Regions from separate parts of the Allosaccharopolyspora coralli genome, predicted to be linked through region 1. Evidence: riboswitches for the same ligand, from Rfam matches in the RefSeq annotation. Region 1 holds a riboswitch; the other holds the start of a gene.

The links. Region 1 has a riboswitch for cobalamin ahead of GIY23_RS05660 (ribonucleoside-diphosphate reductase subunit alpha). Riboswitches for the same ligand answer to the same signal wherever they lie in the genome.
Region 2: another riboswitch for cobalamin. It lies ahead of metE (5-methyltetrahydropteroyltriglutamate--homocysteine S-methyltransferase); the one in region 1 lies ahead of GIY23_RS05660 (ribonucleoside-diphosphate reductase subunit alpha).

The regions. Positions count from the first base shown of each region.
Region 1 covers NZ_CP045929.1:1,185,929-1,191,819, reverse strand. Annotated here, with positions in the region: gene GIY23_RS05675 (PucR family transcriptional regulator) at 1-110, shown strand, start outside; gene GIY23_RS05670 (ABC-F family ATP-binding cassette domain-containing protein) at 447-2,069, opposite strand; gene GIY23_RS05665 (amidohydrolase) at 2,176-3,438, shown strand; cobalamin riboswitch at 3,496-3,709, shown strand; gene GIY23_RS05660 (ribonucleoside-diphosphate reductase subunit alpha) at 3,838-5,891, shown strand, end outside.
Region 2 covers NZ_CP045929.1:3,833,238-3,839,128, reverse strand. Annotated here, with positions in the region: gene metE (5-methyltetrahydropteroyltriglutamate--homocysteine S-methyltransferase) at 1-2,028, opposite strand, end outside; cobalamin riboswitch at 2,158-2,412, opposite strand; gene GIY23_RS17850 (ABC transporter ATP-binding protein) at 2,826-3,599, shown strand; gene GIY23_RS17845 (enoyl-CoA hydratase/isomerase family protein) at 3,664-4,446, shown strand; gene GIY23_RS17840 (class I SAM-dependent methyltransferase) at 4,497-5,282, shown strand; gene GIY23_RS17835 (class I SAM-dependent methyltransferase) at 5,282-5,891, shown strand, end outside.

The DNA of each region.
Region 1 (5,891 bases):
TCGACCTCGGCGACGTCGAGCACTGGCCCCAGCTGCTCATGGCCCTGTCCGTGTTGCGCCGCGAAGGCCGCATCGCCGTCGAGACACCCACACCGAAGGCCCTCAACTGACCCCCAGCCTCACCCCGCACCGAACGCCATGTCCCTGTGGATAACTCCACTCCCTGTGGACAGCGGGGTGGCAAATTCGCGCGAATTTGCCACCCCTCGAAGGCCGGGTGGTGCTCGCGGTGGGTCTGGTTGCTCGTGGCCCTGACCGTGGTGCCACGCGAGGATCGCGGCGTCGTAGGTGCTCATCCGGGTAGCTGCACGGCACACGTCCGCGGAACAGGTCCCCCATCCACCCAACGCGGCCCCACCTGAGCCCTGTGGATAACTCCACTCCCTGTGGATGGCGAGGCGGCAAATTCGCGCGAATTTGCCACGGGGCGCTCGCTGGGTCGAGGGCTATCGCGTCCGCTGGACGCGGCCTTCGTCCCAGACCGGTTCGGGCTCCTCCGTGACCGCACCGTCCGCGCGGAACACCAGGAAGCGGTCGAACGACCGCGCGAACCACCGGTCGTGGGTGACCGCGACGACGGTGCCGGTGAACTCCGTCAACGCCTGCTGCAAAGCTTCCGCCGAGACGAGGTCGAGGTTGTCGGTCGGCTCGTCGAGCAGCAGTAGGCTCGCCCCGGCGAGTTCCAAGAGCAGCACCTGGAACCGAGCCTGCTGCCCGCCGGAGAGCGTCTCGAACGGCTGGTCACCGGACGCGGCCAGCCCGTAGCGGCTCAGCGCGCCCATCGCGGAACCGCGGTCCACGCCGTCGCGATCGCCTTCTCCTCGCCCGAGGATCTGCACGGGTGAGCGCCCGAGCCACTCCGGATGCTCGTGTGTCTGGGCGAACAGGCCCGGCTTCACGCGTGCGCCGAGTCGGCAGGAACCGGTGTGGCGTACCGACTCGGGATCGTCGAGCAGTCGCAGAAAATGGCTCTTGCCGGAACCGTTGGAGCCCAGCGCACACACCCGGTCCCCGAAGAACACCTCCAGGTCGAACGGGTGCATCAATCCCGTCAACTCCACGCTCTCGCACGTGATCGCACGCTTGCCGGTGCGGCTACCGAGCAAACGCGGTCGCAACACCTGTTCCTTCGGCGGCAACGGCGGTTGCCCCGCCTCCTCGAACTTCCGCAGCCGCGTCTGCGCGGCTCGGTACCGGGAAGCCATCTCGTCACTGATCGTCGCGGCGCGCTGCAACGACCGGACGAGTTCCTTGAGCTGCTCGTGCTTGTCCTCCCAGCGGCGCCGCAGCTCGGCCATGCGTTCTGTGCGGGCCGCCCGCGCCTCGTGCCACGTGCCGAACCCTCCACCGTGGACCCACGCCGTGTGCCCTTCGAGGGAGACGATGTGCGTGGCGGCCGCCGCGAGCAGCTCCCGATCGTGGCTGACGAGCAGCACGGCCTTGCCGCACTCGGCAAGCCGTTGCTCGAGCCACCGTTTACCCGGCACGTCGAGATAGTTGTCCGGTTCGTCGAGCAACAGCACCTGCTCACGTCCCCGCAGCAGCGCTTCCAGCACCAGCCGCTTCTGCTCACCACCGGAGAGCGTGCGGACGTCGCGGAACTTCGCGCGGTCGAAGGAAATGCCGAGCGCGGCCACCGTGACCGCGTCCCAGACGACCTCCGCGTCGTAGCCACCGGTTTCGGCGTAGGCGGTCAGTGCCTCGGCGTAGCGGAATTGAGTCGCTTCGTCGTCGGTGTCCATCAACCGCAGTTCCACCGCGTCGAGTTCGTTCGCGGCGCGCTGCAGCGCGGACGGCGCGACGGTCAGCAGCAGGTCGCGGACGCTGGTCTCGGTGCGGACGGAGCCGATGAACTGCGGCATGACCGCGAGCCCACCCTGCACGTTCACGGCGCCCGAGGCGGCGGGCAGCTCGCCGGAGAGCATCCGCAGCAGCGTGGTCTTTCCCGCACCGTTGTCGCCGACGAGGGCCGCGACGTCGCCCGCACTCACCCGGAACGACACGTCCTCGAACAGCTCGCGGCCGTCGCCGAGCCGGTAGGCCAGCGCCGCCGCCTCCACAAACCCCATAGGTGCGATTCTTCGCAGTACGCCCTCCCGCAGCAACCGACTTTCCGCGAGACGTGAGGCGGCGGCGGCATCTGCGGGTGCCCAGCCGCTACGGGAGAATGCGCCCATGACCGATCTCGGGGAATCGCGTGCGCTGTCCGTGTCCGACTCTGCCGCCGAACTCGAAGCGATCTACGTCGATCTACACCGGAACCCCGAGCTGTCCTTCGCCGAGCACCGCACCGCTCGTGTCGGCGCGGAAGCCCTGCGCGCGGCGGGATGCGAGGTCACGACCGGGGTGGGCCGGACAGGAGTGGTCGGGGTGATGCGCAACGGCGCGGGACCGACCGTGCTGCTCCGAGCCGACATGGACGCGCTGCCCGTGCACGAGCAGACCGGATTGGAGTATGCGAGCACGGCCACCGGCACCGATCCCGGCGGCAACGAAGTTCCGGTCGCACACGCATGTGGACACGACATGCACGTGACGTGGCTGATCGGCGCCGCCCGCGCGCTCGCGGCTTCCCGGGGCCGGTGGCGCGGCACGGTGCAGTTCGTTCTGCAACCGGCCGAGGAGCTGGGCGACGGAGCCGCCGGCATGATCGCCGACGGGCTCTTCGAACGTTTCGGCACACCCGACGTCGCCTTCGGTCAGCACGTCGGACCGATGCCCGCAGGCGAGGTGTTCACCCGCAGCGGCCTGATCATGTCCGCTTCGGACACACTGCGCGTGCGAATGTTCGGACACGGCGGCCACGGTTCGCGCCCGGAGACCACTGTGGACCCTGTCGTGATGGCATCCTCGACCGTGCTACGCCTGCAGACCATCGTCTCCCGCGAAGTCGCCGCCACGGACTCGGCCGTACTGACCGTCGGTTCGCTGCATGCCGGGACGAAGAGCAACATCATTCCGGCCGAGGCCGAGCTCAGCATCGACGTGCGGTCGTTCGACGAAACGGTGCGGCGGCGAGTTCTCGACGCCGTGCACAGGATCGTGCACGCCGAGGCCACCGCTGCCGGGGCGGACCGGAAACCGGAAATCACCGCGGAAGGCACGTTTCCCGCCACCGTCAACGACGAGTCCACGACCGAGGCAGCGACCGCACGGTTCCGCGAGCATTTCGGTGCCCAGCGGGTGTTCGCAGCCCCGTTGGTGACCGGGAGCGAGGACTTCGGGGTGTTCGCTTCGGCGGCGGGTATCCCCTCCGCCTACTGGTTCGTCGGCGGCACCGACGCGGACCGGTTCGCCGCTTCGGCCGAAGCGGGGACGTTGGACAGCGACCTGCCGTCGAACCATTCACCGTTGTTCGCGCCGGTTCCGCATCCGACGATCGACACCGGAGTCGCCACGCTGGTCGTGGCCGCGACCGGAGTGCTCACCAGCCATTGAGGCGGCTCGACCCACCCCGATATCTGGCCCTCACGGACACAGGTACGCCCTAGATGTAGTGTGGTGATCATCGATGGTTCGCCGGGCGTAGCTCGGCGGGACAACAGGGAACCCGGTGCGAATCCGGGACTGCCCCGCAGCGGTGAACGGGAACGACAGTCGTGCCCGGCCTGCCCACGCAGGACGGGATCGGCACTGGGCTCCGGCCCGGGAAGCCACGATCAGTAGGACGCCCGTGAGTCCGAAGACCTGCCATCGGCGCGCGCCCGACCGGACGCGCCGTCCGGGACCCCGAGGGAGGGTCGCCGCGAAACTGCTCGCGCAGAGACGCGCGGCTCGTCGCGGCCCACCCTCGCCCGGATCACCGTCGACTCGCGAGGAGAGAGCGTCGTGACCGAGCTGGCCACCACACCGCCGCCCACTGTTGTCGAGCACGCCCGTGTGCTGCGCCGGGACTCGACACCGGTCCCGTTCGACGCGACGAAGATCGGCGTCGCGCTCACCCAGGCGTTCCTGGCCGTGGAGGGCTCCGGCTCGGCCGGATCCTCCCGGATCCACGACCTCGTCGCCGAGCTCACCGCGCAGGTCACCACGGCGCTGTTCCGCCACGCCGGGACCGAACCGCTCGTGCACGTCGAACAGATCCAGGACCAGGTCGAGCTCGCCCTGATGCGGGGCGAGCACCACCGCGTCGCCCGCGCCTACGTGCTGTACCGGGAAGAACGCGCAGCCGCACGGGAAACCTCGAAACCCGGAGCGGAAGAACCACAGGTCCACGTGGTTGACCTCAACGGCGCCGAAACGCCGCTCGACTGGCATCGAGTGTCCACAGTGGTCGAACAGGCGTGTGGCGACCTGGACGACGTCGCTCCGAAAGCGGTACTGCGGGAAGCCCGGCGCGGACTCTACGACGGCATGAGCAGCCGTGAACTCGCCGAGGCGCTCACGCTGTCCGCCCGGACCCTGGTCGAGTCCGAACCGAACTACTCCCTGGTCGCCGCGCGGTTGCTCTTGGACTCGCTGCGCCGTGAGGCGCTCAGCCACCTCGCGGACGGTTCCCGTGAGGCCGACCAGGACGAGATGCGCGGGCGCTACCCCGAGTACTTCACCGCCTACGTTCGCCACGGTGTCGCACTCGGCCAGCTCACCCCGGAACTCGCGTCGTTCGACCTCGACCGGCTCGGCCACGCACTCCGAGCGGACCGGGACCTGGCATTCGACTTCCTCGGCCTGCAAACGCTCTACGACCGGTATCTGCTGCACGACCACGGAGTGCGCTACGAGCTACCGCAGGCGTTCCTGATGCGCGTCGCGATGGGGCTCGCGTTGCACGAGGACGACCGCGAGGCGCGTGCGATCGAGTTCTACGAGTTGCTGACCTCGTTCGACTTCATGTGCTCCACACCCACCTTGTTCAACGCGGGCACCACCCGTCCGCAGCTGTCGTCCTGCTTTCTGACCACTGTGGATGACGACCTGCACGGGATTTTCCATTCCGTCGGCAACAACGCGCTGCTCTCGAAGTACGCGGGTGGACTCGGCAACGACTGGACCCCGGTACGCGGCATCGGCGCCCACATCCAGGGCACCAACGGTCAGTCGCAAGGCGTCGTGCCGTTCCTCAAGATCGCCAACGACACCGCCGTCGCGGTGAATCAAGGCGGCAAGCGTAAAGGCGCGGTGTGTGCCTACCTCGAGACGTGGCACATCGACATCGAGGAATTCCTCGACCTGCGCAAGAACACCGGTGACGAGCGCCGCCGCACCCACGACATGAACACTGCGAACTGGGTTCCGGACGAGTTCCTCCGTCGGGTGGAGCAAGACGGCACCTGGACCCTGTTCTCCCCCGACGAGACCCCGGACCTGCACGACCTCTACGGCGCGGCGTTCGCCGAGCGCTACCGCGAGTATGAGGCGGCGGCCGAACGCGGCGAGCTCGCGGTGCACCGCACGGTCGCAGCGGTCGACCTGTGGCGTCGCATGATCACGATGCTGTTCGAGACCGGCCACCCGTGGATCACGTTCAAGGACCCGTGCAACCTGCGCTCGCCACAACAGCACGCGGGGGTCGTGCACTCGTCCAACCTGTGCACCGAGATCACGCTGAACACGAGCGCCGACGAGGTCGCCGTCTGCAACCTCGGGTCGGTGAACCTCGCGCAGCACGTCACCGCCGACGGGCTCGACACCCACCGCCTGGAGCGGACCGTCACCACAGCGGTGCGGATGCTCGACAACGTGATCGACATCAACTTCTACACGATTCCCGAGGCACGGCGGTCCAATCTGCGGCACCGGCCGATTGGCCTGGGAATCATGGGGGTGCAGGACGCGCTGTTCGCGCAGCGGATCCCGACCGGTTCGCCGGAAGCCGTCGAGTTCGCCGACCGCAGTACCGAGCACTTCAGTTACTACGCCATCGCCGCCTCCAGCGCACTCGCCGTTCAGCG
Region 2 (5,891 bases), 2.2 Mb from region 1:
TTCCATCCGGGATCGGGCAGCCTCGATGCTCGTCACGTCCGCGTCGAGCGACACGATCGCGTCGATGACGTCACCGAACTCCGAGTAGCACAGATGCGTGTGGATCTGTGTCGCGTCGCTCGCGCCGGCCGTCGACAGGCGGAACGAGTCCACCGCCCACTTCAGGTACTCCGGACGTTGCGAGGCACGCAGCGGCAGCAGTTCCCGCAGTGCCGGCTCGTCGACCTGGACCACGCCGATCCCTGCGGATTCCAGGTCCGAGACCTCGTCCCGGATGGCCAGACCCACCTGCGCGGCGGTGTCGGCGAGTGGCTGGTCGTCGCGGACGAACGACCACGCCAGGATCGTCACCGGGCCGGTGAGCATGCCCTTGACCGGCTTGGCGGTGAACTTCTGGGCCGCCCTCGCCCATTCCACGGTCATGGAATTCGGCCGCGACACGTCGCCGAACAGGATCGGCGGTCGCACGCAGCGCGACCCGTACGACTGCACCCACCCGTTGTCGGTGGAAGCGAACCCGGCGAGGTACTCGGAGAAGTACTGCACCATGTCGTTGCGTTCCGGCTCGCCGTGCACCAGCACGTCCAGTCCCAGGTCCTCCTGGAGCGTGATCACCCGTTCGATCTCGTCGAGCATGCGCTGACGGTAGTCGGCAGCCGCGATAGTGCCGTTGCGCAGCGCGGCGCGTGCCTTGCGGACCTCGCTGGTCTGCGGGAAGGACCCGATCGTGGTGGTCGGCAGCACCGGTAGCTTCAACGCGTTCTGCTGAGCCGTGCGCCGTGTCTCGTAGGCGGACCGTCGCACGTCCGACTCGGTGAGCGAGCCCGTCCGGGAGCGGACCGTGTCGTCGCGCAGGCGCGGTGAGTTCTTCCGGTCTTCCACGGCCTTCCGAGCGTGGTCCAGCTCTGCCGACACCGCCTCGCGACCGTCGCGGAGCGCGGTCTCGACCGTGACGACCTCGGCGACCTTCTGTTTCGCGAACGCCAGCCAGGAGGCGACCTGCGGGTCCAGCGACGTCTCCAGCTCCAGGTCGTAGGGCACGTGCAGCAGCGAGCACGAGGTGCTCACCGCGACTTCGGCTGCGGAACCGAGCAGTGTGGCCGCCGTGCCCAGAGCCGCGTCGAGGTCGGTGCGCCACACGTTGCGGCCGTCGACGACCCCGGCGACCAGGGTTTTGTCCCGCAGCTCCGTCGCGGTCGCGAGTGAGTCGGCAGTGGACTGTCCGGCGACGAGATCGACCCCGACTCCCTCCACCGGCGCCGACGCGAGTGCGGACAGTGCCTCACCGACCGGTCCGAAGTAGGTCGGCACGAAGATCTTCGGACGTTCGGTCAGCGCACCCAGCTTCCGGTAGGCGGCACGGAACTGCTCCAGTTCCGTCTGCGTGCGGTCGGCGGACAGCGCCGGTTCGTCGAGCTGGACCCACTCGACACCGGCCCGATGCAGCTCGCCGAGTAGCGTCGCGTACTCGGTGACGAGGTCATCCAACCGCTCCAGCGGCCGGAACCGCTCACCCGCCTGCTCCGAGGCCTTCGACAGCAGCAGGAACGTCACCGGCCCCACCAGCACCGGCCGAGTGGTGACGCCGAGTTCCGCGGCTTCCCGGTAGTGCTCCAGTGGCGTGCGGTCGGTGAGCGCGAACGACGTCTCCGGCCCGATCTCCGGGACGAGGTAGTGGTAGTTCGTGTCGAACCACTTCGTCATCTCCCACGGTGCGGTCGAGGCCACGCCGCGCGCCATCGCGAAGTACGTGTCCAGCGGGTTCAAGCCGAGGTCCCGGTAGCGCTGCGGTACCGCGCCGAACACGACGGCGGCATCGAGGACCTGGTCGTAGTAGGAGAAACTTCCCGGGATCGTGTTCAGCCCGGCGTCGCGCAACTCCCGCAACGAGTCGGTGCGCAGCGTCTTCGCGACCTCACGCAGTTCCGACTCGCTCGAGCGGTCGGCCCAGTAGCTCTCCAACGCGCGCTTGAGTTCGCGGCGCGGGCCGATCCGGGGGTATCCGAGCACGGTCGATCCAATGGTCACAGCTCTCTCCTCGCGAGCTCGACGACAAGGACGAGTCCGGGGAAGGCAGGAGGTGACGCGCGGCGCGGATCGCGGCGACGACCCGTACGTCCGCCCGGCCCACCCACGAGGCCCCGGACAGCGCACCCGTCCGGGTGCGCACCGATGGCAGGTCTTCGGACTCGCGGGCAGGTCCCTGACGGGACGGCCTACTGGTCGTCGGCTTCCCAGGGCCGTTGCGGCTCCCAGTGCCGTGTCCTTCCGCGGACGCGACGACGGTCGTTCCCACTCACCGCTGCGGGGCAGTCCCGGACTCGCACCGGGTTCCCTCTTGCCTCGTCGCCTCGCGCCCCGTGGCGTTCGGTGCCCGTGACGTGGCGACGAACCATCAGCACCAGCAGACACTACCGACGCGGCGCCGGAACACAACCGCGGAGCGGGTGACAGCAAGGGAACATTCCGCGCACACATGACCGTAAGGTTCCCTTCATCGCACCCGCCCACCCGGCGAAGCAGCCGGTCGGGGCCGGTGACAGGAAGGGAACTTTCCTGTCACGGATGACCGACAGTTCCCCTACTGTCACGCTGCTCACCCTGGGCGAGGTGGGCGGGATGACAGCAAGGGAACTTTCCGTGCACCGGTGACAGGAATGTTCCCTTGCTGTCATGCCCCACCCCGCCGGCCGGAAGGGGGGAACCGCGACAATGGGTGCGACGCGGGCGGCGAGCCCGGATCGGACATCATCGGCGGGCACGCGGCGGCACCGAGCGGCCCGGTCGTGCGGCGGGAGGTAGACGTGGAGGACCAGGTCATCCGGATGAGCGGGGTCACCGTCCGGCGGGGCTCGACCGCACTGCTCGCCGACGTCGACTGGGCGGTGGAGCTCGACGAGCGCTGGGTCGTGCTCGGTCCCAACGGCGCGGGCAAGACGACCATGCTCAAGCTCGCCGGCGCCGAGATGCATCCGACCGCGGGCATCGTCGGGATCCTCGACGAGACGCTGGGCCGCACCGACGTCTTCGAACTGCGCCCCCGGATCGGCTTCAGCTCCGCGGCGACCGCACAGCGCGTCCCGACCGACGAGGTCGTGCGCGACGTCGTCGTCAGCGCCGGGTACTCCGTGATGGGCCGCTGGCGCGAGGAGTACGACGACCTCGACACCGACCGTGCGCTCGAACTGCTCGAACTGCTCGGTGTCGCGCATCTGGCCGAACGCACGTTCGGCACGCTCTCGGAAGGCGAGCGCAAACGGGTCGTCATCGCCAGGGCGATGATGACCGACCCGGAGCTGCTGCTGCTGGACGAGCCCGCCGCGGGACTCGACCTGGGCGGCCGGGAGGATCTCGTCGCCCGGCTGGCGGCGTTGGCGATGGACCCGGACGCGCCCGCGTCGGTGCTGGTCACCCATCATGTCGAGGAGATCCCGCCGGGGTTCACGCACGCGCTGCTGCTGCGCGAGGGTGCGGTCGTCGCGCAAGGACTGCTCGACGACGTGCTCACCGAGGACAACCTGTCGAAGACCTTCGATCAAGACCTGGAACTCACTCGCAGCGGCGACCGGTACTTCGCGCGCAGGCGAGTCACGTCGTAGGCGAGGCACGGGGCGGTGTGGGTAGCCTTCGGCTCGACACCGTGTCAACGAGGAGGGTGCTTTCGTGGGTGAGTTCGTCAGGCTCGAGGTCGAGGGCGGAATCGGCACGATCAGGCTCGATCGTCCGAAGATGAACGCGTTGAACCAGCAGATCGAGCAGGAGTTGCGCGAGGTGGCGGTCGAGGCCGCCGAACGGGACGACGTGCGGGCGGTCATCGTCTACGGCGGCGAGAAGGTCTTCGCCGCGGGCGCCGACATCAAGGAGATGGCCGACAAGTCCGCTACCGACATGGCCGTCAAGGAACAGCGCGGCCTCTCGCACGCGGTCAGTGCGGTCGCGGCGATCCCGAAACCGACGGTGGCCGCGATCGCCGGCTACGCGCTCGGCGGCGGGATGGAGCTGGCGCTGGCCTGCGACCGCCGCATCGCGACGAACGACGCGCGAGTCGGCCAGCCCGAGATTCTGCTCGGCGTGATCCCTGGGGCCGGCGGAACACAGCGGCTCGCGCGCCTGGTCGGTCCGAGCAAGGCGAAGGACATCATCTACACCGGCCGGTTCGTCGAGGCCGACGAGGCGCTCGCGATCGGCATGGTCGACGAGCTCGTCGAGCCGGGCGCGGTCTTCTCGGCCGCACAGCAGTGGGTCGCCCCGTTCGCGAAGGGGCCCGCTCGTGCGCTGGCGGCGGCGAAGGCCGCGATCGACGGCGGGCTCGACGTCGACCTGGACACCGGCCTGAAGATGGAGACGCACCTGTTCACGGCCGGGTTCGCCACCGAGGACCAGAAGATCGGCATGCGGTCGTTCATCGAGAGCGGGCCGGGTAAGGCCGAGTTCACCGGCAAGTGAGGGTCGGGCGGTCGCGTGCCCGCGCGACCGCCCACCGGCAGGGAGCGAATGTGACGGCGTTCTCCACCGACGACGCGGGACACGAGCAGCGCGCGGTGCTCACCGCTGCGGACGGGTTCGGTGAGCTGACCCGCCAGACACCGCACCGTCGTGTGCTGGCGCTCGGCGGTGGCGGCTTGCTCCCCGAGTTGCTGCGGCGAGGTCTGGTCGAGGAGGGTTCGGTCGTCGAGCCGTCACCCGCGCGGCTCGAATCGGTGCGGCTGGCGGCGAAGACCGTCGGTTTCGGCATCCGGGGCACGGTCGGCGAGTGGGACGAGTTGCCGTTCGCGGACGGCACTTTCGACGCCGTCGTGGGACTGGGCGCGTTGGGCCGGGTTCGCAACGTGCCTGCCGTTCTGCGGGAGACCTTGCGCGTGTTGGGGCCGAGTGGCCGCTTCGTGTTCGCCGGGGAACGGACGACTCTCGGATCTTTCACGAACCGGGCGGCGGACCGACTCGGCGCGTGGCTGTCCACGCGGGAACCCGGCGAGTCGCCGGCAGACGACGTTGCCGAGCTTCCGGTGCACCCGGAGGGCCTGGAACGTCTTGTGCTCCGGCTGGGGGCGGTGGACGTGCAAGCCCGGGGTGAGGATCTGTCCGCGGCGTGGTTCGGTCTTCCTGCCCGCACTGCGGAAGTGGTCCGCGGCGAGCTCGGGTCGTGGTGGGAGCCGTTCGTCCGGCGGTCCGCTCGTCATCTGTCCTGGGTGGACCGACGAGTGTCGGGTGCGCTCCCGCGTGAACTCTTCGGTGCGGTGACGCTGTCCGGTATGCAGACGCACGGCCTCGAGCGGCTGTAGTGGCGTACACCTTCGACACGGACGACGTCGCGTTTCTGCGTTCCGACGACGGCGCTGCGGTACTGGCCGAACTGGATCGTCGTCCACTCACGGCGAAGTCCAGAATGGACGACGTCGCGACTGCGCGGAGACTCGCAGGAGAGCGCTTTTCGTCCGCGGCACTGGAAACAGCGGTCCTACGCCGACGCGCCGAGTCCAAAGTGGCCGATCCGTCCCGGTGGTTGTTCACGGATCCGGCGCTGCAACAGGCGACGCCGGCCGAGGTCGCGCGACATCGGGCTCGCCGGCTGTCCGGCCGCGACGTGCACGACGTGACGTGCTCCGTCGGCGCGGACTTGCACGAGATCGCGACTCAGGCTTGGCACAGCGTGGGCTCCGATCTCGATTCCGTCCGGCTCGCGATGGCGCGGCACAATCTCCGCGAGACACGGGCGCTGCTCGTGCGTGCGGACGCGTTGCGCCCGACGACCCGAGCCACCGCGGTCGTCGCCGATCCGGCGCGACGGGACAGCGCGGGCAGGCGCACCTGGAAGGCCGCGGACCTTGTGCCGCGGCTGGACGAACTGGTCGAGACGTATGCCGGACGGGATCTCACGGTGAAATGCGCCC